DNA from 4 places in the Neorhizobium descurainiae genome. Region 2 is predicted to be linked to each of the others. Evidence: predicted binding sites of a transcription regulator. Region 2 holds the regulator's gene; each other region holds the start of a gene.
What was found. The regulator PhoB, encoded in region 2, activates phosphate uptake and scavenging genes when phosphate is short. The targets are predictions, from matches to a motif close to TGTCATNNANCTGTCAT.

Region 1: the regulator PhoB is predicted to act here: its motif matches at 3,237-3,253, upstream of ACMGE0_RS08800 (DUF47 family protein).
Region 3: the regulator PhoB is predicted to act here: its motif matches at 1,210-1,226, upstream of ACMGE0_RS09955 (DUF2794 domain-containing protein).
Region 4: the regulator PhoB is predicted to act here: its motif matches at 3,977-3,993, upstream of ppk2 (polyphosphate kinase 2).

Annotation. Positions count from the first base shown of each region.
Region 1 covers NZ_JBLFFK010000003.1:421,243-428,809, reverse strand. The annotation lists gene fhuB (Fe(3+)-hydroxamate ABC transporter permease FhuB) at 1-1,022, shown strand, start outside; gene ACMGE0_RS08815 (alpha/beta hydrolase family protein) at 1,048-1,689, opposite strand; gene ACMGE0_RS08810 (DUF899 family protein) at 1,848-2,570, shown strand; gene ACMGE0_RS08805 (DUF1236 domain-containing protein) at 2,674-3,063, shown strand; gene ACMGE0_RS08800 (DUF47 family protein) at 3,281-3,922, shown strand; gene ACMGE0_RS08795 (inorganic phosphate transporter) at 3,922-4,926, shown strand; gene ACMGE0_RS08790 (DUF982 domain-containing protein) at 5,027-5,266, shown strand; gene ACMGE0_RS08785 (cupin domain-containing protein) at 5,325-5,969, opposite strand; gene ACMGE0_RS08780 (cysteine synthase A) at 6,308-7,345, shown strand; gene ACMGE0_RS08775 (alanyl-tRNA editing protein) at 7,367-7,567, shown strand, end outside.
Region 2 covers NZ_JBLFFK010000018.1:110,127-117,693, forward strand. The annotation lists gene ACMGE0_RS25110 (tannase/feruloyl esterase family alpha/beta hydrolase) at 1-565, shown strand, start outside; gene ACMGE0_RS25115 (Hsp33 family molecular chaperone) at 767-1,753, opposite strand; gene argF (ornithine carbamoyltransferase) at 1,940-2,857, opposite strand; gene ACMGE0_RS25125 (aspartate aminotransferase family protein) at 2,912-4,108, opposite strand; gene ACMGE0_RS25130 (GcrA family cell cycle regulator) at 4,517-5,050, shown strand; gene ACMGE0_RS25135 (PACE efflux transporter) at 5,237-5,671, shown strand; gene phoB (phosphate regulon transcriptional regulator PhoB) at 5,691-6,374, opposite strand; gene phoU (phosphate signaling complex protein PhoU) at 6,401-7,114, opposite strand; gene pstB (phosphate ABC transporter ATP-binding protein PstB) at 7,158-7,567, opposite strand, start outside.
Region 3 covers NZ_JBLFFK010000004.1:191,559-199,125, forward strand. The annotation lists gene ACMGE0_RS09945 (Bax inhibitor-1/YccA family protein) at 1-66, shown strand, start outside; gene ACMGE0_RS09950 (GNAT family N-acetyltransferase) at 177-734, shown strand; gene ACMGE0_RS09955 (DUF2794 domain-containing protein) at 800-1,189, opposite strand; gene ACMGE0_RS09960 (DUF1223 domain-containing protein) at 1,508-2,257, opposite strand; gene ACMGE0_RS09965 (TSUP family transporter) at 2,462-3,199, opposite strand; gene acnA (aconitate hydratase AcnA) at 3,277-5,970, opposite strand; gene ccmA (heme ABC exporter ATP-binding protein CcmA) at 6,243-6,887, shown strand; gene ccmB (heme exporter protein CcmB) at 7,108-7,567, shown strand, end outside.
Region 4 covers NZ_JBLFFK010000004.1:212,794-220,360, reverse strand. The annotation lists gene ACMGE0_RS10090 (PhoX family protein) at 1-1,395, shown strand, start outside; gene ACMGE0_RS10085 (SixA phosphatase family protein) at 1,627-2,175, opposite strand; gene leuC (3-isopropylmalate dehydratase large subunit) at 2,295-3,716, opposite strand; gene ppk2 (polyphosphate kinase 2) at 4,038-4,952, shown strand; gene ACMGE0_RS10070 (amino acid ABC transporter permease) at 4,990-5,808, opposite strand; gene ACMGE0_RS10065 (basic amino acid ABC transporter substrate-binding protein) at 5,812-6,609, opposite strand; gene rplS (50S ribosomal protein L19) at 6,751-7,296, opposite strand; gene ACMGE0_RS10055 (sulfite exporter TauE/SafE family protein) at 7,555-7,567, shown strand, end outside.

The DNA.
Region 1 (7,567 bases), on a different contig from region 2:
TGCTGCCGCGCGTCCATGGATTTTCCGCCGTCACCGCAACCCCGGATGCCGTCCTGCGGCATTTGCGGAAGCCCGGAACCGCCCTCGTCATCCTTGCCGCCTTGCTCGTGGCGATCTTTGCCGCCGTCCTGACCATCGGTCCGGCCGGGGGCGGCTGGAGCGTCGCGACGGGAGCGCTGTTCTCCGACCTCCTGCCCTTCCGCCTGCCCCGCATCGTTGCGGCCGGCGGCGCCGGCGCAATGCTGGGTGCGGCTGGCTTCCTCATGCAGCGCGTCACCGGCAATCCGATTGCGAGCCCCGAAGTCCTCGGCGTCTCGACGGGCGGCGGCGCCGGCCTCACCGTCGCACTCTTCCTCTTCGGCTTTCCCCCGCCGGCCGTCATGCTCTCCAGCATGGCGCTCGGCGCGCTTGCCGCCTTCCTCGTCATGATCGCCATCGCCGGCCGCTCAGGCCTTTCCGCCGAACGGCTGCTGCTTGCCGGCATAGCCATCAGCGCCTTCTCCATGGCGATCGTCAGCATGGTACTCGCCCAGGGCGATATGCGCAGCTACATCCTGCTCACCTGGATTTCCGGCTCCACCAACCGCGCCGGCAGCTTCGAGGCCTGGACCGCCGTGATTTCGCTCGCGGTGCTGACGGCGCCGCTCTTCCTCATGACGCGCTGGCTCGCCATCCTGCCGCTCGGCGCCGGCCTTTCCCGCAGCATCGGCCTTCGCGTCGCGCCGTCACGCCTGATGCTTGCCGTCCTCACCGCGCTGATGACGGCGATCTCGTCCTTCCTGGTCGGGCCGCTCAGCCTCACCGGCCTGATCGCGCCGCATCTCGCCCGGCTGATCGGTTTTCAGCGGCCGCATCATCAGCTCGCCGCGGCGATCCTGATCGGCGCCGGCGTGATGATCACGGCCGACTGGCTGTCGCGCGTCGTCATCTATCCCTACCAGGTGCCGGTCGGCCTCTTCGCGGCGCTGATCGGCGGGCCCTACCTTCTCTGGCTTCTCGGCCGGAGGGAAGCGAGATCATGATCGCCGAGCGCTTCGCACGCGCCGGCTAGCGCTTCAGCCCGCCGGCCCAAACATGGACGGTTTCCGCCATGGTGGCGAGGTGATCTGCGGCGGAAAAGCCGGAAATCTTCTTGCGCGGCTTCAGGTCGTGATCGCCGTCCTCCAGCCACAAGATCTCGATCCCGTCGGAGAGTTCGTAGCCGGCAACCTCTTCCCGCGTGCCGAATTCGTCGCGGGTCCCCTGGCAGATCAGTGCCGGCGTCGTCAGCCCCTTCAGGTGCTGCGTGCGAAGCTGTTCAGGCTTGCCGGGCGGATGGAAAGGATAGCCGAGGCAGAGAAGACCGGCGATCTTTCCCTCCGCATGCAGGTCGCCGGCAATCATGCTTGCGACCCGTCCGCCCATCGACTTGCCGCCGATGATGAGCGGCCCCTTCGCGCCGAACTCGGCGATCGCGTCCCGGTATTCCGGATTGAGTGTCTCGGCTCTGGGCGGCGGCTTGCGGTCGCCCGACATCCGCCGGGACGCCATGTAGCCGAATTCGAAGCGCGCCACGCGGAACCCCTTGGCCGAAAGCGCACTCGCCGCGGCCGTCATCGATGCCGAATCCATCGGCGCGCCGGCGCCATGCGCCAGCAAGATCGTAAATTCCGCATTCTCCGGCCCCTCGATCAGAAATCGTTCCGACATTTTGCTCCCTCATTTAGAGCGCATTTTTCACAGGTGCCCGTCGGCTCGGGAGGCCGCCGGGCGTCCTTGGGTCAGGGCGAGACGCGTTCGCCCGAAACGATGTTTAGCAGCGGGAGCCGGACCCGTCTCCTGCGCAAGAGACAGATGGAGGATATGTCATGAACGATGTGCAGAGCCTCAGACCCGCAATCGAGCTGGCGATGAAGAACGGGGTGCGGTTCCCCAACGAAAGCGCCGCATACCGGGAGGCGCGCGATGCCCTGCTTGCGGAGGAGATCGAGCTCAGGCGCCATATCGAACGTGTCGCCGAACAGAGGCGCCGGCTGCCGCCGGGCGGCGCAGTGCCCAGGAATTATGCGTTCGAGGGCGAGAACGGCCCGGTCTCGTTCGAAGACCTGTTCGCCGACAAGGAAACCCTGGTTGTCTACAGCTACATGTTCGGCCCGGAACGGGAGCGTCCCTGCCCCATGTGCACGTCCCTGCTCTCGTCCTGGGACGGGGAGGTCCCGGACATCCGGCAACGGGTGGCGTTCGCGGTCGTGGCCCGCTCGCCGATCAGGCGCCTGATCGACTTCAAGAACGAGCGGGGCTGGCATCACCTTCCGCTCTATTCGGACATGACAGGCGATTTCAGCCGGGACTATCACGCGCTCGGCGCGAACGGCAGCGACGATGCCGCCTTCAACGTCTTCACCCGCCGGGACGGGACCATGCGGCATTTCTGGAGCCAGGAAATGGGTGCGGTCACCGCCGATCCCGGACAGGACCCGCGCGGGGCGCCCGACCTCATGCCCCTCTGGACGATCCTCGACGCCACGCCGGAAGGGCGATCGCCGCACTGGTATCCGAAATTGTCCTACTCGGTCATCACCACGGCCTAAAGGCTTGAAGATGTTAGGACTTAGGTCCGAAGCGCCGGTTTTGGCGGAACGAAAAGGAGAGCCATGACGTTCCTCGGCCACCTCAACCGAAAGGAAAGTGGTCATGAACAAGTTGATTCTCATTTCTACCGCGATCGGCCTCGTTGCGACGGGTGCCGCCGCACAGGAAAGCACCGTCAACGGCGCCGTGGGCGGTGCTGTCACCGGCGCGATCGTCGGCGGTCCGGTCGGCGCAGCGGTGGGCGGCATCGTCGGTGCGGCAGCCGGCACGGCCATCGACCCGCCGCCGGAACGCGTCGTCACCTATGTCCGCGAACAGCCGGTCCAGCAGTCGGTCGTGGTCCGGGAGCGCGTCGTCGTCGGACAGCCGATCCCGCAGCAGGTGGTGCTCACTCCGGTTCCGGAAGCGCCGACCTATGCCTATGCGATCGTCAACGAGCAGCGCGTGATCGTCGATCCCCAGACCCATACCGTCGTGCAGATCATCGACTGACGGAATACCATCAATGCAAGGCCGTCGCACCCACCGGTGCGGCGGCCTTGCCTTTTAGGTCCCCTCTTTTCGATTCCCTCAGGAAAACAAATCATTAGCCGGCTTAAAAAAGCAAACGTTGTCGTCCACAGGAAATCTTTTCCGGCACTTTCCAGTCTCGCCTTTCACGCTTTATGACACATTTATGACAGTCGGAAAGATGCAAGGGGAGCCTCGTATGCTGGGCCTGTTCAGAAAACTGCTTCCCCGCGAGGATGCCTTCTTCGATCTTTTCGCGCAGCATTCCCGCACGGTGGTCGGCGCTGCGGAAGCCTTGAACGCACTGCTTGCCGGCAAGGACATCGACGGCAACTGCCAGCGCATCGTGACGCTTGAAGACGAGGCGGACGACATCACCCGCGAAGTTCTGCAGGCCATACGCCGCAGCTTCATCACTCCTTTCGACCGCGGCGACATCAAGGATCTCATCCAATCCATGGATGACGCGATCGACATGATGCACAAGACGGTCAAGACGATCCGGCTGTTCGAACAGACGAGCTTCGACCCGCTGATGCAGCAGATGGGCGGGGAGATCGTCCAGGCCGCGCATCTCATCGCAGAGGCGGTGCCGCTGCTCAACAGGATCGGCCCCAACGCGTCGCGGCTCGGCGCGATCGCCGAGGAGATCACCCGCGTCGAAGGCCGCTCCGACGACCTCTACGACCAGGGCCTCAAGGACCTCTTCCACCGTCACGGCACCGGCAACGCCATGGGCTTCCTCATCGGCAGCGAGATCTACGGCGAGCTCGAAAAGGTGCTCGACCGGTTCGAGGACGTCGCCAACGAGATCAGCGGCATCGTGATCGAGAATGTCTGATGGAAGCCTCCCTCGCCTTCCCGCTGCTCGTCGGATTGATCGGCATCGCACTCTTCTTCGACTTCCTGAACGGCCTGCATGACGCGGCGAACTCGATCGCAACCATCGTCTCCACCCGCGTGCTCAGGCCGCAATACGCGGTCTTCTGGGCGGCCTTCTTCAACTTCATCGCCTTCCTGTTCTTCGGCCTGCATGTGGCGGAAACGCTCGGCACCGGCATCATCGATCCGGATATCGTCTCGCCGCAGGTGATCTTCGCCGCGCTGATGGGGGCGATCATCTGGAACATCGCCACCTGGATTTTCGGCATTCCGTCGAGTTCGTCGCACGCGCTGATCGGCGGGCTGGTGGGCGCCGGTCTCGCCAAGGTGGGCCTCAGCTCGATCGTCTGGAGCGGCCTCACGAAAACCGTCGGCGCAATCTTCATGTCGCCGGCGATCGGCTTCTTCCTGGCCTTGACCCTGGTCCTGATCGTCTCGTGGGCCTTCGTGCGCCAGACGCCTTTCGCCGTCGACAGCACGTTCCGCGTGCTGCAATTCGTCTCCGCTTCGCTCTATTCGCTCGGCCATGGCGGCAACGACGCTCAGAAGACGATGGGCATCATCGCGGTCCTCCTCTATTCGCAAGGCTGTCTCGGCGGCGAGTTCCACGTGCCCTTCTGGGTGGTCATCACCTGCCAGGCGGCCATGGCGCTCGGCACGCTTTTCGGCGGCTGGCGCATCGTGCACACGATGGGATCGAAGATCACCAGGCTCAATCCCATGCAGGGCTTCTGCGCCGAAACGGGCGGCGCCCTGACGCTGTTCGGCGCGACCTGGCTCGGCATCCCGGTCTCGACAACCCACACCATCACCGGCGCGATCATCGGTGTCGGCACCGCTCGACGGGTCTCGGCAGTCCGCTGGGGCATCGCCAGCAATATCGTCTTCGCATGGTTCGTGACGCTTCCCGCCGCGGCGCTGATTTCCGCGCTGTTCTACTGGCTCGCCGGCCTTTTCCAGTGAGCGCCGGCCCCACCATGCGGCTGCAAATTTTTTGCATCGGCAGGGAACCATTTGCCCCCCTCGTCGTTCTTCATGGTTGGTATCCAGGGAGGAGACAAACATGCAAACAAGCTGGCAGAAACCTGTTCGCGTCGCATTCGGCCATCTGGGCACGGAGGTCATCAACGGACCGTTCGAGGCGTTGGCCCTGCTGACGGATCGCTGGCCGGACATGCGCGGACCGCACTTCGTCAAGGCCCGCAGCGCCTGCCGCGCAGCGCTCGACGGACGCAGATCGCCGGAGGAGGCGCGTCAGCATTTCGAGCAGGCGGTGAGCGAAGCCCAGCTCCATCTGAACTGAAAGCGGCGGGGCCGGTCGAAGGACCGGCCTTTTCAATTCCTTTTAGATTCGATCCTTTTCACATGCCGATGATGTCGCCGATGAACCGGAACGGGGAACCGGAGAAGGCGATCGGCGCGAACAGCACGAGAAAGCAGACGCATGGCCTGCGCTTTCCGGCGACCGGCCGGTGGTTCAGCGTCTCGTCCGCGATCGAGACGTCGCCTTCGCCGAAACGGCCCCGCTGGTCGTGGAATTCGCCCTCGAGCACCAGCGTCAGCTCCAGACCGTGATGGCGATGATGGGGCAGCGCCCTGCCCGGCCGCACCCACAGGAGGCTCGCCTCCACTTCGGAAGACTTTTCTATAACGTGCCGCCGAAGTCCTGGCAGCCTCAGTTTCCAGGGAATGTCGGGGAGATCGAAGCCCGCATAGGCCCGCAGCGAGGCCGGGAATTTCGACGCCGCGCCGATCTCCGACCGAGGGCCGGATGGCATAGGCGCTGAATTGACGATCTCCTGCAACCGCCGGTCTCGCGCGGAAACTGCCAGGGTATCGCCGTGATGCAGAGCGTCGCCGGCCAAATCCTCCAGCACCTCGGCAAACTCTGCTGCCGAAGCCCGCATTTCCAGATGCGCACCGATAAGGGCACGGGCCGGCTCCGGAAGAGAGCCGGACACGTAATGTGCGATCAGGAAATCCAACCTTTCGGAGCTCAGTGACATATCAAAGGCCAATTCGCGAGCGGAATTCACGCTGCGGATAAATTTCGAATGGCACGGTTCAGTATTGGCTTCAACAGCCTTGAGATACGCATGATCGGAAGTTCTTTTTACTACTTATAATATGATAATAATATTCTGAAATTTTTGATTGGATCGTGAATTCGTGCGAGGAGCCAAACGAAGCTTTCTTCCTGTTGAAACGTCGCTCCCGACGCTCCACCGACAGAAGATGGATTTTATCGACGCCCGCCCGTTCCCGAAACAGAATTTCTTGCTCTACGGCGCTTGTCCGCCGAAAAGACCGGTCTTAAATCAGCGCAGAACAACAAGGTGTCGCGATGAGCTCCTATTCCTCCGTCCTCGATGTGATCGGCAATACGCCCCTTCTTCGGCTCAAGGGCGCGTCCGAAGCGACCGGCTGCGAAATCCTGGGCAAGGCGGAGTTCCTGAACCCCGGCCAGTCGGTCAAGGACCGCGCAGCGCTCTACATCATCCGCGACGCGGAGAAGAAGGGTCTGCTCAGACCCGGCGGGATCATCGTCGAAGGGACGGCCGGCAATACCGGCATCGGCCTCACGCTGGTCGCCAAGGCGCTCGGATACCGCACCGTCATCGTCATTCCGGAAACCCAGAGCCAGGAAAAGAAGGACGCGCTGAAGCTTCTCGGCGCAGAGCTGGTCGAGGTGCCGGCGGTCCCCTACAAGAACCCGAACAATTACGTGAAGATCTCCGGCCGGCTTGCCGAAGAGCTCGCCAGGAGCGAACCTGCCGGCGCAATCTGGGCCAACCAGTTCGACAATGTCGCCAACCGCGAAGCGCATGTCGAGACGACCGCCCCGGAAATCTGGGAACAGACCGGCGGCAAGGTCGACGGCTTCATCTGCTCGGTCGGCTCGGGCGGCACGCTTGCCGGCGTCGCTCAGGGCCTGAAGGCGAAGAACCCGAACGTCAAGATCGGCATCGCCGATCCGGAGGGCGCGGCGCTCTACGAATTCTACGCCCATGGCGAGCTGAAAGCCGAGGGCAACTCGATCACCGAAGGCATCGGCCAGGGACGCATCACCGCCAATCTCGAAGGTTTCACGCCTGACTTCGCCTATCGCATCCCCGATGCCGAGGCGCTGCCTCACATCTTCGATCTGGTCGAGAACGAAGGCCTCTGCCTCGGCGGCTCCACCGGCATCAACATTGCCGGCGCCATCCGGCTCGCCAGGGATCTCGGCCCCGGCCATACGATCGTGACGATCCTTTGCGACTACGGCAACCGCTATCAGTCGAAGCTCTTCAATCCCGACTTCCTGAAGTCGAAGGGCCTCCCGGTGCCGGCCTGGCTGACGCAGAAGCGGCAGATCCCCGTTCCCTTCCAGACCGCCTGATATCCGAGAATAGAGCGATCCATGCCCGTTGAAGCCCTCTACCGCGACGACTTCTACCTATCGACGGCCGAAGCGGTGGTGACGGCCATCCACGAGGACGGCGGCATCGAGCTGGACCGCACGTGCTTCTACGCCTCCTCCGGCGGGCAGCCCGGAGACACGGGCTTGCTGGAACGCGCCGACGGCACGAAGATCGCGCTCGGCCAGACGAAGCACGGCGCC
Region 2 (7,567 bases):
GTGGATGGTTTCCGAGGAGGGGCCGAGCCGGCAGCTCGCCTATGGCGAGACTTTCGTGAAGAACATGGCCATGCTGCCCGCCTCCGGCAAGGCGATCGACTGGAAGACCTTCGACTTCGACAAGGAATATCCGAAGATCGGCATGATCCGGGAGATCGTCGACGCCACCAACCCGGACCTCAGCGCGTTCGAAAAGCGCGGCGGGCGGATGATCACTTATTTCGGCTGGTCGGACCCGGCGCTCAACCCGATGATGGGCGTCAACTATTACGAATCCGTCCGCAAGCAGATGGGCGCGGACCGGACGGCGGAATTCTACCGCCTCTTCATGGTGCCCGGCATGTACCACTGCAGCATGGGCTACGGCACGGACGTCTTCGACGCCTTTACGCCGCTGATGGACTGGGTCGAAAACGGAAAGGCGCCGGAGGTGATCCAGGCGAGCCAGATGAAGGACGGCAAGCCGACGATGACCCGCCCGCTCTGCCCTTATCCGCAGGTCGCGAAATATTCCGGCAGCGGCGACTTGAAGGATGGTGCTAATTTCGAATGCAAGGCGCCGTGAGTGCACCTTCTTCTCCCCAGCGGGGAGAAATGCCGAGCGGATGCGAGGCGATGAGGAGGCGGTTCGGTGAACCGCTGCAATCGGTCTTGTCGGTCAATTGCAGCGTCGAATAAACAAAGCAGGCGCGAAGTCCGGTTTGATAGCGTCCCCCTCATCCGCCCTTCGGGCACCTTCTCCCCGCTGGGGAGAAGGAGGGAAAAACTACGCTGCGGCGAATTCGGCCGCTGCGTAGTGATACGTGGTCGAGCAGAATTCGCAAGTGACGGCGATCTGGCCGTCTTCCTGGCTTGCCTCGATCTCCTCGGCGGTGAAGCCGGCCAGCACGCTCTTGATCTTCTCGCGCGAGCAACTGCAGCGGTCATGCACCCTCTGCGGCTCGTAAACCCGCACCCCCCGCTCGTGGAAGAGCCGGAAGAGCAGCCGCTCGATCGCAACTTGCGGATCGGTCAGTTCGTCCGTGTCGATGGTCTCGACCAGCGAACGGGCTTCCGTCCAGGCGTCGTCGCTGAGATCCGTCTCGCGATCGTCGCCATCGCCGCCATGCAGGTCCGGCTGGCGCATGCGCTCCGGGGCCTGCGGCAGGAACTGCGCCACGAGGCCGCCTGCCCGCCAGTTGTGGCGCGGCTTGCCTTCGGCATCGCGGTCGAAGAGCTCGGCCACGCCAAGGCGCACCTTGGTCGGGATTTGTTCCGACTGGCGGAAATAGACGCCGGCGATCTCTTCGAGCGAGGAGCCGTCGAGCGGCACGATGCCCTGATAAGGCTGCATGCCGCGGCCCTGGTCGATGGTGAAGGCGAGCACGCCGCGCCCGAGAAGATCGGGAGGCGAGGTCCTGCCCTCTTCGAGGGCTGCGGCAAGGGCTTCCTCGTCATAACGCGCGTAGGCGCGCAGCGCATCGGGCGTCGAGAAATCCGCCACCAGGAGATCCACCGGGCCGTCGCCCTTGGTCTGGACCGTGAACTTGCCGTCGAACTTCAGCGACGTGCCGAGCAGAGCCGTCAGCACGACCGCTTCCGCCAGCAGCCGCGCGACCGGCGCGGGATATTCATGGCGGCCGAGAATGGCATTGAGGAGCGGCCCGAGCTGCACCGCCCGGCCGCGGACGTCCAGCCCCTCCACCTGGAAGGGCACGACGCGGTCGTCTCCGGCAAAGTCGAGATCGTTCAGTTCCACAGTCGCTTCCGCCATGACTTCACTCCTTCGCGCCGAGCCTTCAAGCTTTTACACAAGCGCCGGCCCAAGCGGAACCGTTGGCCGGAGGAAAAGACGTCGACGATGTACGTTGAGGCGCCGCTTCCTCTCAAGGCGCGGTGCAGTTGACTGCCGGTAGATGGGACCGGCTTCCACGAAAATCAAGGCTTGCCGTGAGCGGAGCTAGACCGCGCCGAAGCACCACGCAAGAATGGATTTCTGCGCGTGGAGACGGTTCTCTGCCTCATCGAAGACCACCGACTGCGGACCGTCGATGACTTCGTCGGTCACCTCCTCGCCCCGATGGGCCGGCAGGCAGTGCATGAAGAGCGCATCCTTGTCGGCCCGCTTCATCAGCGCTCCGTTGACCTGATAGGGCTGGAAGATGTTATGGCCGCGCGCCTTGTGCTCCTGGTTCATCGAGACCCAGGTATCGGTGACGACGAGATCGGCACCGGCCACCGCGCGCTCGGCATCATGGCAGAGCATGACATCGCCGCCGTTGTTGCGTGCCCAGTTCAGGAACTTGTCGTGCGGCTCGGACCCCAGGGGCACCGCCATGTTCATGCGATAGCCGAAGCGGGCCGCTCCTTCCACGAAAGAATGCAGCACGTTGTTGCCGTCGCCGGTCCAGGCGACAGTCTTGCCCTTCACCGGCCCGCGATGCTCCTCGAAGGTCATCAGGTCGGCCATGATCTGGCAGGGATGCGTATCGTCCGTCAGGCCGTTGATGACCGGCACCGTCGCATGTTCGGCCATTTCGATGAGGCGCGCATGATCGGTGGTGCGGATCATGATCGCATCGACATAACGGGACAGCACCTTTGCCGTATCGCCGATCGTTTCGGCGCGTCCGAGCTGCATCTCCGTGCCGGAGAGGAAGAGCGTTTCGCCGCCGAGCTGGCGCATGCCGACATCGAAGGAGACGCGGGTGCGCGTGGAGGGCTTTTCGAAGATCATCGCCAGCATCTTGCCGGCAAGCGGCTTTTCCGCCGTGCCAGCCTTGGTCGCCTGCTTGCGCGTCTTGGCGTCGTCGAGGATCGTCCTCAGGTCTTCCGAGGACATGGCGGAAAGATCGAGAAAATGTTTCGGTGCGGCCATACTAACGGTTCCCTATCGAGAGGGAACCATCGAATGGCGCCCCCTTCTCGCCCCTCAGGCGGATTTCTTCAGTTCGGCGGAGGAAAGCTTTTCCGCCGCCTTTTCAAGGCGGGCAAGGCCTTCGCGGGCCTCCTCGGCGGTGACGGTGAGCGGCGGCAGGAGGCGCACCACATTGTCGCCGGCCGGGACGCCCAGCAGATGTTCGTTTCGCATGGCGACGACGAGATCGCCGGCGGGCACCTTGGCCTTGACGCCGAGGAGCAGGCCTTCGCCGCGGACGTCCTCGATGACATTCGGAAAGCGATCCTTGAGCGCCGCAAGACCCTGGCGGAAGACAAGGGCCACGTCGCGGACATGCTGAAGAAACCCGTCGGCAAGGATCACGTCCAGAACGGCATTGCCGACAGCGACGGCGAGCGGATTGCCGCCATAGGTCGTGCCATGGGTACCGGCGGTCATCCCCGAAGCCGCATCCGCGGTCGCCAGGCAGGCGCCGAGCGGGAAACCGCCGCCGATGCCCTTGGCAAGCGCCATGATATCGGGCGTGACCCCCGACCACTCGTAGGCGAAGAGTTTACCGGTGCGGCCGACGCCCGTCTGCACTTCATCGAAAACCAGGAGCAAGCCGTTGTCATCGCAGATCTTGCGCAGCGCCTGCAGGAATTCCTTCGGAACCGGACGGATGCCGCCTTCGCCCTGGATCGGCTCGATGAGGATCGCAGCCGTCTTTTCGGTGATGACGGCCTTCAGCGCTTCCAGATCGCCGAAAGGCACCTGGTCGAACCCTTCGACCTTCGGCCCGAAGCCTTCCAGATATTTCGCCTGACCGCCGGCGGCGATGGTCGCAAGCGTGCGGCCGTGGAAGGCGCCTTCGAAGGTCACGATATGGAACCGCTCCGGATGGCCCTTCACATACTGATAGCGGCGGGCCGTCTTGATGGCGCATTCCAGTGCTTCCGCACCCGAGTTCGTGAAGAACACCTTGTCCGCGAAGGATTTCTCGGCGAGGCGGCGCGACAGCGTCTCCTGGCCCGGCACCTCATAAAGATTGGAGGTGTGCCAGACCTTCTCGGCCTGCGCCTTCAGCGCTTCGACGAGATGGGGATGGGCATGACCAAGCGAGTTGACCGCGACGCCCGATCCGAAATCGAGATATCGCTCGCCGCTTTCCGTCACGAGCCATACGCCCTCGCCGCGCTCGAAGCGCAACGGGGCCCGGGCAAAGGTGTCGAAAAGCGCGGCTTCAGCCATGGCGACATCACTCCTCTAGGCAATCCGAAAGACCGGCCAAACCGGCCGGAAAAATCAAAAATGCCGCCCAGTGGGGCGGCGGGGGCACTATCGGGGTTTAGGGCCCGAATGTCAACAAAGCCCGGCACCTTAGCCGGCTTTGCCGAAGAAACAGGCAGGCACCTGCATATGTGACAAAAATGACTCTCCCCAACAGCAAGTTGGGGAAAACCAAGAAATCGATTCCTGCAGATTCTCCCGACTCTTGCCACGGAGTCAGCCTCACACTAGGTTAATCGTCAATTACTAGACTGCATGCGGCGGAACTAGTCACCTCAAGCATAGATGTAGTGGGTGTTGCGGAATGATGTCTGCAGCAAAGGTGGAAGGATTCTGCATGCCTGCAACGTTCAAAGGCGGAGAACGGGCATGAACTGGACAGACGAGCGCGTCGAAAAACTCAAAAGATTGTGGTCGGAAGGCTTGAGCGCCAGCCAGATCGCCGCACAACTCGGAGGCGTGAGCCGCAATGCCGTGATCGGCAAGGTGCACCGCCTCAGCCTGCCGGGCCGGGCAAAGGCCGGCGGCACCATGGCCACGGGCCGTTCGGCGGCCAAGCGGACCACGTCGGCGCCCCGGGCTCCGAACTATGCGTCGCGTGTCGCCACCCGGACCGTCGCCCGCGCAGTCGGCGCGACCCTTCTCAAGGAAGAGATCGAAGTCGAGGCTTTCGAGGAGATGGAATATCGTCCGGCCGCCAATGTGGTGGTGCCTATCTCCCGTCGCCTCGCCCTGACCGAGCTCACCGAGCGCACCTGCAAGTGGCCCGTCGGCGACCCGCTCAAGGAAGATTTTCACTTCTGCGGCTGCGACTCCCCGGACAACTCGCCCTATTGCGGCTACCACACGCGGCTTGCCTACCAGCCGGTGCACGAGCGCCGCAGGGCCGCCGCCCGGGCCTGAGAAGAGCACGGCAGGACGATGCATTGAAAGCGGGCCCCGGCCCGCTTTTTTCCTGCGTATGGCAGCTATGCCGCGCCGAGGCTTGCCGAACGGCGCGAAAACACCTATCTCATTGCGGCGAGGACGACCTCCCCCATACCGGGCACAATGTCGGGACGACCCGAGGCTTTATTCTTGGGTTAAGAAATGCGCTCGACACGTGATCGTATCCGCCACGCCATCAGCTTCGAAGTCATCGCGCTTCTCATCGTCACGCCGCTCGGGGCGCTTGCCTTCGGCAAGCCGGTTTCCGACATCGGCGTCATCGCGATCGGCGGCGCGACGATCGCGACCGGCTGGAATTATCTCTACAACCTCGGCTTCGACCATCTGATGCGGCGGCTGACCGGTGGCACGCAGAAGACGCCGGCAATACGCGTGGGCCATGCCGTCCTTTTCGAGGTGGGCCTGCTCATCGTGCTTCTGCCGTTCGTCGCCTGGTATCTCGGCATCAGCCTGTGGGAAGCGCTGATCATGGACGTGGCTTTTGCCGTCTTCTACGTCTTCTATGCCTTCATCTTCAACTGGGGCTATGACCGGCTGTTTCCGCTGCCGGAATGGCAGGAGGCGGAGGCGCGCTGACGCGCGCCTCTTTCGGCAGTCAGGATTCCATCGAATAACCGGCCCCACGGACGGTGCGGATGACGTCCTGCATGTTGGAGAAGTTCAGCGCCTTGCGCAGGCGTCCCACATGCACGTCGACGGTGCGCTCGTCGACATAGATGTCGTGGCCCCAGACGCCATCCAAAAGCTGCGAACGGGAGAAGACCCGGCCGGGCGACGCCATCAGGAACTCCAGCAGGCGGAATTCCGTCGGGCCGAGGCGGACTTCACGGCTCTTGCGATGCACGCGATGGGTCTCGCGGTCGAGCTCGATGTCGCCGCAGCGCAGAACGCTGGAGAGCACTTCCGGGCGGGCGCGCCGCAGCATGGCTTTGACACGGGCCATCAGTTCCGGCGTCGAGAAGGGCTTGACCACATAGTCGTCCGCCCCCGTGGCCAGGCCACGGACGCGCTCGCTCTCTTCGCCGCGGGCGGTCAGCATGATGATCGGCAGGCGCTCCGTTTCGGGGCGCATGCGCAGACGCCGGCAAAGTTCGATGCCGGAAACGCCGGGCAGCATCCAGTCGAGGATCAGAAGATCCGGCGTGCGCTCCTGAAGCCTTATCTCGGCCTCATCCCCACGCAGGATCGTCTCGACGTCGTAACCTTCAGCTTCGAGATTGTAGCGAAGAAGCACGCTCAGCGCTTCCTCATCCTCCACGACAGCGATTTTTGGCAGCATTCTCACTCTGCTCCGTCAGCATTCCGTCATTCGGTGATCGCGCCGAGGGTGTTCGACGTGTCGTCCTTGGGACGCTCGCCTTCCGGCTGGGCACCCGTCGTCATGTAGTAGATCGTCTCGGCTATGTTGGTAGCATGGTCGCCGATGCGCTCGATGTTCTTGGCGCAGAACAGGAGATGGGTGCAGGTGGTGATGTTGCGCGGATCCTCCATCATGTAGGTGAGGAGCTCGCGGAACAGCGACGTGTACATCGCGTCGATTTCCTCGTCGCGGATGCGGATCGCCTCGGCCTTCTCGGCGGAACGGCTCGCATAGACGTCGAGCACTTCCTTGAGCTGCACGAGCGCGAGATCGGAAAGGTGCTCGATGCCGCGTGCAAGCTTGCGCGGCACGCCGGTGCCCTGAACCGCGATGACCCGCTTGGCGGTGTTCTTGCCGAGATCGCCGACGCGTTCCAGATCGCCGGCGATGCGAAGGGTGCCGACGATCTCGCGAAGGTCGGACGCCATGGGCTGGCGCTTGGCGATCGTGACGATCGCCTTGTCCTGGATCTCGCGCTCGGCGTGGTCCAGGATCACGTCGTCGGAGATGACCTTCTGGGCGAGCGCAGAGTCGGAGTTCACAAGCGCGCGCACGGCATCCGAGCACATCTGCTCGGCCAGGCCGCCCATTTCGGAAATGCGGCGGCTCAGATATTTCAGTTCATCGTCGTAGGCCGACAGGATATGGGTCGATGCCATCTTCTAATCCTCGAAATTGGTGTCAGGCGGCACAGTCGGCTGATCAGCCGAAACGACCCATGATGTAATCCTGGGTACGCTGGTCGTCCGGGTTGGTGAACATCTTGTCCGTGTCGTTCTCCTCGACCAGCTGGCCGAGATGGAACATGGCGGTGCGCTGGGACACGCGGGCGGCCTGCTGCATCGAATGCGTCACGATGACGATCGTGTAGTTGGCGCGCAGTTCGTGGATGAGTTCCTCGACCTTGGCGGTGGCGATCGGATCGAGCGCCGAACAGGGTTCGTCCATCAGGATGACTTCCGGCGACACGGCGACCGCGCGGGCGATGCACAGACGCTGCTGCTGGCCGCCGGAAAGGCCGGTGCCGGATTCCAGCAGCCGGTCCTTCACTTCGGTCCAAAGGCCGGCGCGCTGAAGGCTGGCCTCGACGATCTGGTCCATGTCGGCCTTGT
Region 3 (7,567 bases), on a different contig from region 2:
CTTTACCTCGACTTCATCAACCTCTTCACGTTCCTGCTGCAGTTCCTCGGCAATCGCGACGAATAACGGCACCGGACATGAATACGAAGAAGGCGGCTCTCGGGTCGCCTTTTTTGTTGCCCGCCTCCGCGACGCGGCATAGGTTCGGACATTCTCTTCAACGACTGCCTGCCCCGATGACCTTCCGCCTCCGCGACGCCACCTTGGCCGATCTTCCCGCCATCACCGAAATCTACCGCGACAGCGTGCTGAACGGCACTGCGAGCTACGAGATCGTCCCGCCGGGAGAGGCGGAGATGATGAGCCGGTTCGAAGGGATCAGGAGCAAGGGCTATCCGTATATCGCCGCCGAAGGCGAAGGCGGCGCGCTTCTCGGCTACGCCTATGCCTCGGCCTTCCGCACCCGCCCGGCCTATCGCTGGCTGGTCGAGGATTCGATCTATCTCGCACCGGAAGCGCGCGGTCAGGGCATCGGCCGGGCGCTGCTCAAGGAATTGCTCGTCCGCTGCGAAGCGCTCGGCTTCCGGCAGATGGTCGCCGTCATCGGCGGCGCGAGCGCCGCTTCCGTGGCTCTTCATCGCGGCCTCGGCTTCGAGCTGACCGGCACGCTGAAAGGCACCGGCTTCAAGCACGGGAAATGGCTGGACACGGTTTTGATGCAGGCAGCACTTGGCGAGGGCGCCGCGACAGCTCCTGACCGGAATGCCTATCCCGGCTCGCTGTTTGCCGAATAGGCGCACGCCGCCGGAAAGCGGCTTCGGGATTGCGGCTGCGATAAAATCCGAAAGGATCGGATCGCTCAGTCGATCAGTTTCAGCACCTTGTCGAAGACCTTGAGCACCTGCGGCAGCTCATGGCCGCGCTTGAGGATCGTGCCGTGCGTGTTGAGCACGCAATAGGCGCCCTGCTTGTTGGCGAGCTTCGGGTTCTTCTCGATCCGGAAGAGCGGCATTTCGCCAGACCGCTTGAAAACGGAAAAGACCGCGCGGTCCTTGAGGTGGTCGATCGCGTAATCCTTCCATTCCCCTTCGCCGACCATGCGGCCGTAGATTCTGAGAATCGCGTCGAGCTCGCGCCGGTGGAAGGTCACCGGGACGGGATCGCGGCTCTGCCTGTATTCGCTGAGGTTGACGACGACGGTTGTGTCCTGGGGTCTCTGCGCCCCCGGCAATTCCGGCTGATCGGTCATCAAGGCTCCCAAACTCGTCGATGTCGGAGATGTGACAGTGTGCCCGAGAGCCTGGAGCGTTTCAAGGCTAAATGGAGATCCGCGGCCTCTCCTGTGGACCGCCGCACGTTTTTATTCTTGCCCCATTTCGAACAAAACAGTGCCTGATTTCGAAGCGAGATTGATTGCGTTGGTTGGCGCGGTTCTCGCGCCATATGGCCCGGTCTGGTACATTGACCCTTACCCCCAGCCCCCCAATGTTTCCGGATCGGGCCGCCGACACCTCACCCGAACAAGGATCCGACGACCGCGCAACGGTCCTCGGCAAATATTTCCGGGTCAGTATTTCTTGCGGCCGGCCATCAGGATCGTGGCGCCGAGGATGGCCGCCGGCTCGCCGCTGGGACCGGAGGCCTGCAGCAGGATAGCGCAGCCGTCCTTCTTGGATTTGCCCATCAGCTTGCCCGGCAGGGTCAGCTTCATGCTCTGGCCGTTCCACGTGCCGACGGACTGCACGTCATAGACGGCATGCCAGTATTCCATGTTCTTGCCGCTGTTCTCGCCCTTGGTCACTTCCACCTGCTGACGCCTGGTGAAATAGGCGACCACGACATCCGCCCGCCCCTTGCCGCCGCCGATCTCGATTTCGATCTCGTCGCCGCGCATGACCGCAGTGACCGGCACGATCAGCCCTTCGCCTGCCGCGCCGAGTTGCGTGACCCTGTCATTGATGACGGAAATATCCGTTCCCTTCACATGATCGCGGCCGTTGATGATCGCCTGCGGCGTGTAGACGCCGCTGCGGCCGAGCGTCTTGGCATAACCGTACTGCCTCTCGGTGTTCTCCCGCGAACTCAGCGTGTCGGTCCAGCCGAGATAGTTCCAGTAATCCACATGATAGGAGAGCGCCACCACATCGCCCTGCGCCACCAGGTTTCCGAGCGTCGCATCCGCGGGTGGGCAGGAGGAGCAACCCTGGGAGGTGAAGAGCTCCACCACGCCCTTTGGCGCCCGTACTTCTCCCGCCAGCGTGACGCCTGCGTAAAGCAGGCCCGCAAGAAGGATTACGGAGCGGAAGCGGAGCGGCATGGGTGGCTGACCTTTTTTATCAGGGTAACTGTTATCCACGATTGCTCGCGGCAATCAAGAGCGATCGACGGCTAACGTACGGGCTGGCGGAAAGTAACCATCCTGCCGCCTCAAGAGAAAGTCACGAAGGGGTGAGGACCGGATAATTGATCGTCTTCCTGACACATTTCCTTGGACGGCATCCGCCCTGGGACCCAAGCTCCGTCAAATCAGCTTCAGCATGCCCTGCGTGAAATAAACGGCTCCCACGCCGGTGACGATCCAGCGCGTCCAGGCACGGAAATTGGCATCCGTCATCTTCTGCAGGATGTCGTTGCCGGCCCTTGCCCCGAGAATGGCGATCGGCGCCGCGATCAGGATCGAGGCCCAGTCGGCCGGCGGCAGGGCGGTCGCCGCGTTCCAGTAGAACACCACCTTGGTGGCATGCGAGGCCACCTGCACCGCCGCCTTGGTGGCGATCACCTTGCGCCGGTCCATCATCGTGCGGATGAAGAAGATGTCGATCGTCGGGCCGGAAACGCCGACGCCCACCGTCAGAGCCCCGGCGATCAGTCCGCAGACAAGCGCGTGATGCGGCTTGGACGCGTCGAGCCGCAGCTTCGAGACCGGCAGCCAGACGAGGACCGGCATCAGCCCGATCGCGATCGACACCACGATAAAGTCCGGCTGGTAGTCGACGATCAGCAGGATGATGCTCGAAATGACGAGGCCGAGACCCAGGATGCCGAGGATCCCGTAGTCGATATAGGCGCGGGAGAACCAGGCGCGGGAGCCGTTCGACACCATCTGGATGACGCCGTGGATGGCGATCGCGGTGCCGACGGGATAGAGGAACAGCAGGACCCAGAGCAGGATCAGCCCGCCCGCCATGCCGAAAATGCCCGAGAGTAGCGATGTCAGGAAGACGGTGACGGCCATTCCGATGAGGATGACGACGGTCAAGGGCAGGTAGCCTCAGGCGGGAGCATGCCGGAATGCATCCGCCGGAGCCGAGCTCCGGCGGATGTTCATTTCGTCGCTCAGGCGGCGAGGTCGCGCAGAACGGTCTGCAGGATGCCGCCGTTGTTCATGTAGACGACCTCGTCGAGCGTATCGATGCGGCAGAGGATGTTGATCTCCTTCACCGTGCCGTCGCCATAGGTGATCTTGGCGGTCTTCCATTCGCGCGGCTTGATGTCGCCTTCGAGACCCTCGATGGTGACGGTCTCGTCGCCCTTGAGGTTGAGGCTCGCCCAGGTCGTGCCTTCCTCGAAGACGAAAGGAACGACGCCCATGCCGACCAGGTTCGAGCGGTGGATGCGCTCGAAGGACTGGGCGATGACGGCCTTGACGCCGAGCAGGTTGGTGCCCTTCGCGGCCCAGTCGCGAGACGAACCGTTGCCGTATTCGACGCCGGCGAAGATGACGAGCGGAACGCCTTCTTCCTTGTACTTCATCGCGGCGTCGTAGATCGACATCTCTTCCTTCGACGGATAGTGGATGGTGTAGCCGCCTTCCTTGCCGTTGGGGCCGAGCATGTGGTTGCGGATGCGGATGTTGGCGAAGGTGCCGCGCATCATGACTTCATGGTTGCCGCGGCGCGTTCCGTACTGGTTGAAGTCCGCTACGCCGACGCCATGCTCGGTGAGATAGGCACCGGCGGGCGAAGCCGCCTTGATCGAACCGGCCGGAGAAATGTGGTCGGTGGTGATCTTGTCGCCGAAGAGGCCGAGAACGCGGGCGCCCTTGATGTCCTTGATGCCGCTACCCTTCTTGCCCATGCCGACGAAGTAGGGCGGGTTCTGGACATAGGTCGAATTGTCGTCCCAGGCATAGGTCTGGCCCGACGGAGCGTTGACGGCCTGCCAATACTGGTCGCCCTTGAAGACATCCGCATACTTCGTCTCGTAAAGCTCGCGGGTGACGTATTTCTGGATGAACTCCTGCACTTCATGCGAGGTCGGCCAGATGTCCTTGAGGTAGACCGGCTTGCCGTCCTTGTCCTCGCCGATCGGCTCGCTGGTCAGGTCCTTCTGCACCGTGCCGGCGAGCGCGTAGGCGACGACGAGCGGCGGCGAAGCGAGATAGTTCGCCTGGACGTCCGGCGAGATGCGGCCTTCGAAGTTGCGGTTGCCCGAGAGCACGCCCGAAACGATGAGGCCCTTGTCGTTGATCGTCTTGGAGATCGGCGCCGGCAGCGGGCCGGAATTGCCGATGCAGGTCGTGCAGCCGAAGCCGACGAGATTGAAGCCGAGGGCATCGAGATCCTTCTGCAGGCCGGACTTCTCGAGATATTCGCCGACGACCTGCGATCCGGGCGCCAGCGAGGTCTTGACCCAGGGCTTGGACTTCAGGCCCTTGGCGACCGCGTTGCGGGCGAGAAGGCCGGCTGCGATCAGCACCGACGGGTTGGAGGTGTTGGTGCAGGAGGTGATGGCGGCAATCGCCACGTCGCCATGGCCGAGATCGAAATCGGTGCCTTCGACCGGATAACGGTTGGAAAGCTGGCCGGGCTTCTTGTAGTCGTTCTCCATCGAGGTCGCGAAGCCGGAAGCGATGCCTTCCAGCGGGATACGGCCTTCCGGACGCTTCGGGCCGGCCATCGACGGCACGACGTCGCTCAGGTTCAGTTCCAGCGTGTCGGTAAAGACGAGGTCCGCGCCGTCGCCTTCGCGCCACATCCCCTGAGCCTTCGAATAGGCTTCGACGAGCGCAATGCGCTCCTTGGTGCGGCCGGACATGGTGAGGTAGCGGATCGTTTCGCCGTCGACCGGGAAGAAGCCGCAGGTCGCGCCGTATTCCGGACCCATGTTGCCGATCGTGGCGCGGTCGGCGAGCGGCATGTTGTCCATGCCCGGGCCGAAGAATTCGACGAACTTGGAGACGACGCCCTTCTTGCGCAGCATCTGCGTGACGGTGAGCACCAGGTCGGTCGCGGTGACGCCTTCCTTGAGCTTGCCGGTGAGCTTGAAGCCGATGACCTCGGGCAGCAGCATGGAGACCGGCTGGCCGAGCATGGCCGCTTCCGCTTCGATGCCGCCGACACCCCAGCCGAGAACGCCGAGGCCGTTGATCATCGTCGTGTGCGAATCGGTGCCGACGCAGGTGTCCGGATAGGCGATCGTTTCGCCGTCCTCTTCCTTCGTCCAGACGGTCTGGCCGAGATATTCGAGATTGACCTGGTGACAGATGCCGGTGCCGGGCGGAACGACGCGGAAGTTCTCGAACGCCTGCTGGCCCCATTTCAGGAAGCGGTAGCGCTCGCCGTTGCGCTGGTATTCCAGCTCGACGTTGCGGGCAAACGCCTGCGGCGTGCCGAATTCGTCGACGATGACCGAGTGGTCGATGACGAGATCGACGGGCACGAGCGGGTTGATCTTTTCCGGATCGCCGCCGAGCGCCTTGATGCCGTCACGCATCGCGGCGAGATCGACCACGGCCGGAACGCCGGTGAAGTCCTGCATCAGCACGCGCGCCGGACGGTAGGCGATTTCGCTTTCGGCGAGGCCCTTGTTGTTCAGCCATTCGGCGACCGAAAGAATCTGCTCCTTGGTGACCGACTGGCCATCTTCGAAGCGGAGCAGGTTCTCGAGAAGGACCTTCATGGAGAAGGGAAGCTTCGAAACGCCCGGAAGACCGTTCTGCTCTGCCTTGGGCAGGCTGTAATAGACATAGTCCTTGCCGCCCACGGTCAGGACGGAACGACAATTGAAGCTGTCGAGAGATTTTGCCACGGAAAATAACCCCGCTGATACGTAAGAGCCTACACGCGCGTGCGGACGCCTATGCACTTCATGCACATCAGGATGCGGGTGCGACCATTTCCGCTGTCCGCACGAGAAGATTTGTGGGTCTTCAGGTTCGGCGCAAGATGGAAATCACGCCGGCCGCTGGCGTGGTTGCACCGCTTATAGATAATTTCTAAGAAGGGTTCCAGACACTTGAAGCGTGATCTCGAACAATTTTTTGAATCGGGATGAGCGAAATCCGAACGAAGGTCCCGAGCATGCGGCTGACGGCCGAAACCTTAAGCGCAAGGCGCGGCGAAGACCTGATTTTCAAGGACATCTCCTTCGATCTCGGAGCCGGCGAGGCGCTCGTCCTGACGGGCCGCAACGGCTCCGGGAAATCGACGCTGCTGCGCGTCGTGGCCGGATTGCTGCATCCAGAGACCGGCCGGGTGACGTGGCATTCCGACGCGGCCGAATCGGGCATGCGCGCCGCCGAAGCCTGCCACTATCTCGGCCACCGCAACGCGATGAAGGCGGAGCTTTCCGTTTCCGAAAACCTTTCCTTCTGGAAGAGCTTTTTCGGCAATTTCGAAGGCGGCACCGGTCTTTCGGCCGCGGAGGCCGCTGAGGCCGTCGGCCTCGGCGGCATCGCCCATCTCCCCTTCGGCTATCTCTCCGCCGGCCAGCAGCGCCGCATCGCATTTGCCAAGCTGCTCGTCTCACACCGCCCGGTCTGGATCCTCGATGAGCCGACCGCGGCGCTCGACGCAAGTGCCGAAAGGGTCTTCACCGATCTCATCAAGGCGCATCTCGCCGAAGGCGGCATCCTGCTCGCCGCGACCCACCAGCCGCTCGGGCTGGAGAATGCAAAGGAGCTCAAGATGGCGGGATTTGCGGGTGTGATGGAGGAGAGTTGGTGATGCGGACATGCATGGACACCCCTCCCCCACCCCTCCCCACAAGGGGGAGGGGCTTAATCTGCCGCACCGTTGCATTCCCCATGCAAGCTCTTTCGCCCAGCGCCGGGGTTTCGACTGATAATGGGCGGTTTGGGGCACGGGGAGTGCCGCAGGTTAACCCCTCCCCCTTGCGAGGAGGGGTTGGGGAGGGGTTTTTCTTCGCCCAAGGACGAAAGCAACCATGACCGCCCTCCTCCTCCGCGACCTCAGACTTTCCGTGCGCGCCGGCGGCGGGGCGCTGATCGGCGTCTTGTTCTTCATGACGGTCGTGGCCGTCATCCCCTTCGGCGTCGGGCCGGATCTCAATCTGCTTTCGCGCATCGGTCCGGCGATCGTCTGGATCGGCGCACTGCTTTCCGCCCTGCTGGGCCTCGACCGGATGTTCCAGACGGACCGGGAGGACGGCTCGCTCGATCTTCTCCTCATGCAGGAGCATCCGCTCGTCCTGACCGTGCTCGTCAAATGTCTGGCCCATTGGCTCGGCAACGGCCTGCCGCTCGTCGTCGCCTCGCCGCTCCTCGGCCTCTTCATGAACATGGACGAGGTGGCGATCGGCGCGACCATGCTGACGCTTTTCGTCGGCACGCCGGCGCTCACCTTCATTGGCGCGGTCGGCGCAGCGGTGGCGGTGGCGCTGCCGC
Region 4 (7,567 bases), on a different contig from region 2:
CGCAAGGTGGACGGCAAATGGCAAGTCGTGCCGGAGGGCCGTTATAATCGCCGCGTCACTGCCGCAACGGAAATGCAGCTCACCGGTCCCGTCGCCGGCAATGACCGCGTGAAGACCTCTGCCGATCCGACCGGAACCCGCGTCATCGGCACGCTCAACAACTGTGCCGGCGGCGTCACGCCCTGGGGCACCTACATCATGGCCGAGGAGAATTTCCACGGTTACTTCTCCGGCGAGCTGCCGGCCGACCATAAGGAAGCCGCCAATTACAAGCGCTACGGCGTTCCGGAAGGCGGCTATGAATGGGCGAATTTCTACGATCGCTACGACCTCGCCAAGGAGCCGAACGAGCCGAACCGCTTCGGCTGGATCGTCGAGGTCGACGTCATGGACCCGGCCTCCACGCCGAAGAAACGGACGGCTCTCGGCCGCACCAAGCATGAAGGCGCCGAATCGATCGTGGCCGAAAACGGCAAGGTGGTCTTCTATCTCGGCGACGACGAGCGTTTCGACTATGTCTACAAGTTCGTGACCGACGGCACCTACAATCCCAATGATCGCGCCGCGAACCTGAGCCTTCTCGACACCGGCACGCTCTATGTCGCCAAGTTCGACGAGGGCGGCACGATGCAATGGCTGCCTCTGGTTCACGGTCAGGGTCCGCTGACCGCCGAAAACGGCTTTGCGAGCCAGGCCGACGTCCTCATCGAGACGCGCCGCGCCGGCGACCTTCTCGGCGCCACCAAGATGGACCGCCCGGAAGACGTGCAGCCGAACGGCGTCAACGGCAAGGTCTATGTCATGCTCACCAACAACACCCGCCGCAAGGCGGAACAGGTCGATGCGGCCAATCCGCGCGCCGAGAACGCGTTCGGCCACATCATCGAGATCACCGAGGACGGCGGAGATTTCACCGCCACGTCGGGCAAGTGGGAAGTGCTTCTGAAATGCGGCGATCCTTCGGTTGCGGCGGTCGGCGCGACCTTCTCCACCGAGACGACGAAGAACGGCTGGTTCGGCATGCCGGACAACTGTGCGGTCGATTCGGCCGGCCGCCTCTGGGTCTCGACCGACGGCAACAACAACAAGGCGACCGGCCGCACGGACGGTCTCTGGGCCGTCGATACGGAAGGTGAGGCGCGGGCGACGTCCAAGCTCTTCTTCCGCGTGCCGGTCGGTGCGGAAATGTGCGGCCCGCTCTTCACGCCGGACGACGAGACGGCCTTCGTCGCCGTCCAGCATCCGGGCGACGGCGGCGACGATTGGGAAGGCCACGGCCGTCCGTCCTATTACGAGGATCTCTCGACGCGCTGGCCGGACTTCAAGGACGACATGCCCGTGCGTCCGGCGGTGCTCGCCATCACCAAGATCGGCGGCGGCAAGATCGCCGTCTGACGCGCCGCTTGCGACGACAACAGGGCCTCGCTGCAATCGGCGGGGTCTTAGACTGCCGACAAAGGCAAGAACTTCTCTTCCGTCATGCTCAGGCCTGTCCCGAGCATCTGCAAACCATTGATGTTTGCAGATCCTTGGCACAAGGCCGAGGATGACGGGAGGTTTGTGAGCGAGCCGGGCTAGCTGTCGGCCGCGGGCTTTTCATATGGCCGGCTCACCCGCGTATTGCCGTCACTTAAGCGAACGCGGCGTGACGAAGCGTTCGAGGCGACCTGATCCCTCGCTGATCTCCCGCCAGTCGGCGGCGTCGAAATCGATCACGGCAAGCCCGGCGGTCGGAAACTTCTCCGCCATCTTCCGGCGGGCATCGGCATTCCCCGTGCCCGTCAGCAGAAGCGCAAGTTCCTGAAGGCCAGGATTGTGTCCGACGATCAGGACGTTGCGGTAAACGGGCTCGACCTGCGCGAGGATGTCGAGAATTTTCATCGCGGATACTTCGTAGACCCCGGCATGGTCGCGCACTTCCCCATCCCCCGGTAACTCGTCCCGAACCAGCATCCAGGTCTCCCGGGTGCGCCGGGCAGGGGAGACGAGAGCAAGGTCGGGAAGAAGCCCTTCGCGGGCCATATAGTCGCCGATCAGCGGAGCCGCTTTCCTGCCGCGCGTCGCGAGCGGCCGCTCTTTATCCGCCACGCCCTCGGGCCAGGCGGATTTCGCATGCCGCAGCAGTATCAGCCTGCGGCCGGGGTCGTCCGATCTCTTTTGCGGTCGCTTGGACATGGCAGCCATTATGATGCCAAAGCGTCCGTTTGTCTGCTGTCGAGTCTATTGCCTGCCTTCAACAAAAAACCGCCCCCGGGGAGGGGCGGCATTGTTTTCCGTGATCGGGGAAGTCTGGATCACTTCCACTCGCGGATATCGACGAAATGGCCGGCGATCGCGGCTGCGGCGGCCATGGCCGGCGAGACGAGATGGGTGCGGCCCTTGTAGCCCTGACGGCCCTCGAAATTGCGGTTCGAGGTGGAGGCGCAACGCTCGCCCGGCTTCAGCCGGTCGTCGTTCATGGCAAGGCACATGGAGCAGCCCGGCTCGCGCCATTCGAAGCCCGCTTCCTTGAAGATTTTGTCGAGGCCCTCGGCTTCGGCCTGTTCCTTCACGATGCCCGAGCCCGGGACGATCATGGCGGAAACGGTCGAAGCCACCTTCCTGCCCTCGACGACCTCGGCGGCTGCGCGCAAATCCTCGATGCGGCCGTTGGTGCAGGAGCCGATGAAGACGCGGTCGACCGCGATATCCGTCATCCTGGTGCCGGGCTTGAGGCCCATATATTCCAGCGCGCGCCACTTGGAGGCCCGCTTCGTCTCGTCCTGGATGTCGTCCGGGTTCGGCACGGTGCCCTGAACGGAAACCACGTCCTCGGGCGAGGAACCCCAGGAGACGATCGGCGGCAGGTTGGCGGCGTCGAGCACGACGACCTTGTCGAAATGCGCGCCTTCTTCCGTGTGCAGTGTCTTCCAGTAGTCGAGCGCCATGTCCCAGGCCTTGCCCTTCGGTGCGCGCGGCTTGTCCTTGATGTATTCGAAGGTCGTCTCGTCAGGCGCGATCAGGCCGGCGCGGGCGCCGCCTTCGATCGTCATGTTGCAGACCGTCATGCGGCCTTCCATGGAGAGCGAACGGATCGCTTCGCCGGCGAATTCGATGACGTGGCCGGTGCCGCCGGCGGTGCCGATCTCGCCGATGATGGCGAGGATGATGTCCTTGGCGGTGACGCCTTCGGGAAGCTTCCCGTCGACGCGCACCAGCATGTTCTTCGCCTTCTTCTGCACCAGCGTCTGGGTGGCGAGCACATGCTCCACTTCGGACGTGCCGATGCCGTGCGCCAGTGCGCCGAAAGCGCCGTGGGTGGAGGTGTGGCTGTCGCCGCAGACGATCGTCATGCCGGGCAGGGTGAAACCCTGTTCGGGGCCGACGATATGGACGATGCCCTGGCGGACGTCCTTTTCGGAATAATATTCGACGCCGAAATCCTTGGCGTTCTGGGCAAGCGCCTCGACCTGAATGCGGCTTTCCTCGTTCTTGATGCCTTCATGGCGGTCGGCGGTCGTGGGAACGTTGTGGTCGACGACGGCCAGCGTCTTTTCCGGCGCCCGGACCTTGCGGCCGGCCATGCGCAGGCCTTCGAAAGCCTGCGGCGACGTCACCTCGTGCACGAGGTGACGGTCGATATAGAGGAGACAGGTGCCGTTTTCGTCTTCGGAGACGACGTGGTCGTCCCAGATCTTGTCGTAAAGGGTCCGAGGGGCAATGTGCTGTGCGCTCATGGCTGCTATCCGTAAAGCTGAATGGAACGAGGGATTTCTGTGGGGCAGCCGCAGGCTGCCTCGTGCTGAGAAGATCAGCTAAGTCGGTCGCAAAGCGCCCCGGATACGCGCGCGAAGAAGCGTGCCGGCAGGCGCTTGTGGTCCTGCAGCACGATGAACTGGTTCGCGAGGCATCCGAATTTCGATCCCATGGCGGCTCCAATAACAGTTTTCCGCAAAATCGGCAATCGGTTTGCGTCGGCGGAAACCTGTCGCATCGCTGTCATAAAGTTTTCGCGGAAACGTGCTTGATCTCCTTTTGAGAACGGAGGGATGTTCAAGATGTCCGAACCCATGGAAGACCAGCTCAGCCGCATCAAGGACGAGATCGCCGACAGCTTCGATGAAGAGCTTGAGATGCAGATGGAGGAAGACCGGCTCGATGAGCTGGTCGCCGAGGGCATGTCGGAGCCCGCCGAACCGACGCTCGATCGCAGGATTTACTTCCGCGAGCTCTTCCGTCTCCAGCACGAGCTCGTCCGCCTGCAGGACTGGGTGCAATACAAGAAACTGAAGATGGTCGTGCTCTTCGAGGGCCGCGACTCCGCCGGCAAGGGCGGCGCCATCAAGCGCGTCACCCAGCGCCTCAATCCGCGTGTCTGCCGCGTCGTGGCGCTTCCGGCGCCCACCGAGCGCGAGCGGAACCAGTGGTATTTCCAGCGCTATGTGCCCCACCTGCCGACCGCCGGCGAAATGGTGCTTTTCGACCGCTCCTGGTACAACCGTGCCGGCGTCGAGCGCGTCATGGGCTTCTGCACGAAGGACGAGCTGGAGGAATTCTTCCGCTCCGTGCCGGAATTCGAGCGCATGCTCGTGCGCTCCGGCATCATCCTCGTCAAATACTGGTTCTCGATCACCGACGAGGAGCAGGAATTCCGCTTCAAGATGCGCATCCACGATCCGCTGAAGCAGTGGAAGCTCTCGCCGATGGATCTGGAAAGCCGGGTCCACTGGGAGGAATATACCAAGGCCAAGGAAGAGATGCTGGAACGCACCCACATTCCGGAAGCGCCCTGGTGGGTCGTGCAGGCGGTCGACAAGAAGAAGGCGCGGTTGAACTGCATCGCCCATCTTCTTTCCCAGGTGCCTTACGAGAACGTGCCGAAGGAACCGATCGAGCTGCCGGGCCGTGTCCGTCATGACGATTATATCCGCCACCCGGTGCCGCCGGACATGTACGTGCCGGACGTCTATTGAACCTGACGGGACGGCGGCGCTTCGCCGCCGTCTCCGGTCATCGCTCAATCCGCCTGCGCATCCGGTGTTCGATGCCGCGCAGCGCCAGCGACAGGCCGATCGTCAGCAGCAGGTAGATATAGGTGACGATCGAGTAGGTCTCGAAGAAACGGAAGGATCCTGCGGCATAGACCTTGGCCATCTGGGTGATGTCGGCGATCCCGAGCACCGAGACGAGCGAACTATCCTTCACCATCGCGACGAAGTCGTTGGACAGCGGCGGGAAGATCACCCGCATCGCCTGCGGGAAGACGATCAGCCGGAAGCGCTGGAAGCGGGTGAAGCCGAGCGCCTTGGCCGCCTCGTTCTGTCCCTCGTCGACCGACTGGAAGCCCGCGCGAAAAATCTCGGCGATGAAGGCGGCATAGCCGATCATCAGCGCGATCACCGCCCTTGAGAGCAGCGAGAGGTCGCGCACGAGAAGCGTCGCCGCCCAGCCGCGCTCTATCAGCGGCGTCAGCGCCCAGTTCCAGAGCGCCACGAAGCCCGGCGCGCCGACGAAGGCGATATAGAAGAGCAGGACGAGAATCGGGATGCCGCGGATCAGTTCCACATAGAAGCGGGCGATCTGCCGGAGCAAGAGGCTGTCCGACAATCCGGCGAGCGCGATCCCCAACCCCAGCGCCGTCGCCAGCGAAAAAGCTGCGAGCGTCACGCCGATGGTGATGCCGATGCCTTTGACGACCACGCCGAAGACCTGCGCGTAAAGATCGTTGAACGCGATGACGGCCGCCAGCCCGAGGCAGAGCACACCGAAGGCGGCCAGCCACCAGGGAAAATCCCCTGGCGCTTCGGTTTTCCGGCGCGGAGGCGCCATAACCTACTGGCCCATCTTGTAGTCGAGGAACCACTTCTTGTTCAGCGCATCGAGCGTGCCGTCGGCCTTCAGCGCCGCGATCGCCGCATTGACCGGCTGGACGAGATCCGAACCCTTCCTGAAGATGAAGCCGAAGTCCTCCGCGCCGAGCGGCTCGCCGATGATCTTCAGCGAACCGCCGGAGGCCTTCACATAGCCTTCGCCGGCGGTGCTGTCCGTCAGCACCAGATCGACGTCGCCCGCCTTCAGCGCCTGCACCGTCGCTCCGAAGGTCTCGAAAAGCTTGATGCGCGGGTTCTGCTCGTTGCCGTCGAGGATCCCGTAGACCGCCGTGTAGAACGGGCTCGTTCCGGGCTGCGCGCCGATCAGGCCATTTTCAAGCGCAGCAAAGCTCTCTTCATCGGTGAAGCGTTTCTCGCCGCCGCGCACCAGCATGAGCTGCTGCGAGCGCATATAGGGATCGGAGAAGTCCACCTTTTCCTTGCGGTCGTCCTTGATCGTGATTCCGGTCATGCCGATGTCGTATTGCCCGTCGGAGACCGCCTGGATCATCGCGTCCCAGCTCGTGTTCTGGTACCCGACCTTGAAGTTCAGCCGCTTGGCGATCTCGTTCATCGCGTCGTATTCCCAGCCGATCGCCCGGCCGGATTTCGGATCGACGAATTGCAGCGGCGGATAGGCGTTTTCCGTCACCACCACGACGGTGCGTCCCTTGAGGTCCGGCAGTTCGTCGGCGGTGCCGACCGTCGGGGCAAGAACGAGCGCGGCGAGGCCTGCGAGAAAGGCGCGTCGGGTGGGCATCGAGAACTCCTCAAGGATCGATCGGCCCGAAAATCTCACATTTCAAAACCGGATGGCAAGGAGCGCCATTCCGCAATGGTTCCGCGAAAATAAAAAAAGGCGGCCCGGGAGCCGCCTTTTTCGAAAATGATCGTCCGAAGCTTATTCGGCAGATGCTTCCGCAGCCTTCGCCGCTTCGGCAGCTTCTGCCGCTGCCTTTGCTTCTGCGGCTTCCGCTGCTGCCTTTTCGGCGGCGAGAGCCTGGGCGGCGGCGATCTTCTCGGCTTCGATACGTGCCTTCTCGTCGGCAACGGCCTGGCGCTCGGCTTCGTTCAGCTTGCGGGCGCGGGTGCCGGTGTTCTCGACGATACGAGCCGACTTGCCGCGACGGTCGCGCAGGTAGTAAAGCTTGGCGCGGCGGACCTTACCGCGGCGGACGACGTCGACGCTCTCGACGAGCGGCGAGTAGACCGGGAAAACACGCTCGACGCCTTCGCCATAGGAGATCTTGCGAACGGTGAAGTTCTCGTTGAGGCCGCCGCCGGAACGGGCGATGCAGACGCCTTCATAGGCCTGCACGCGGGTACGGCTGCCTTCCGTCACGCGGACGTTGACGCGAACGGTGTCGCCCGGGGAGAATTCGGGAAGCGTGCGCTTGGCTTCGATCTTGGCGACCTGTTCGGCCTCAAGCTGCTGAATGATGTTCATCGTTTCAAACCTTTGGTTCTTCTGAAACAGCCAGAGCGCTCGATATACCTTTGGTCAAAGCCTCGGGGTTCGCCTTACCGGCAGAGCGGATTCGCCATTCTTTGTTGCTGGTCGACGGGAGATTTCCCATTTCCGCGTGCGCCAATACACGAAACAAACCCGCTTGTCATCCTTCGATTGCGATTTTGTAACGAAATGCCGGCTGTTGCCGCCTCATGTCGAAGCAGCTATGTCACGCTCAAGGGATGAGGAAACACCATGACAATCACGA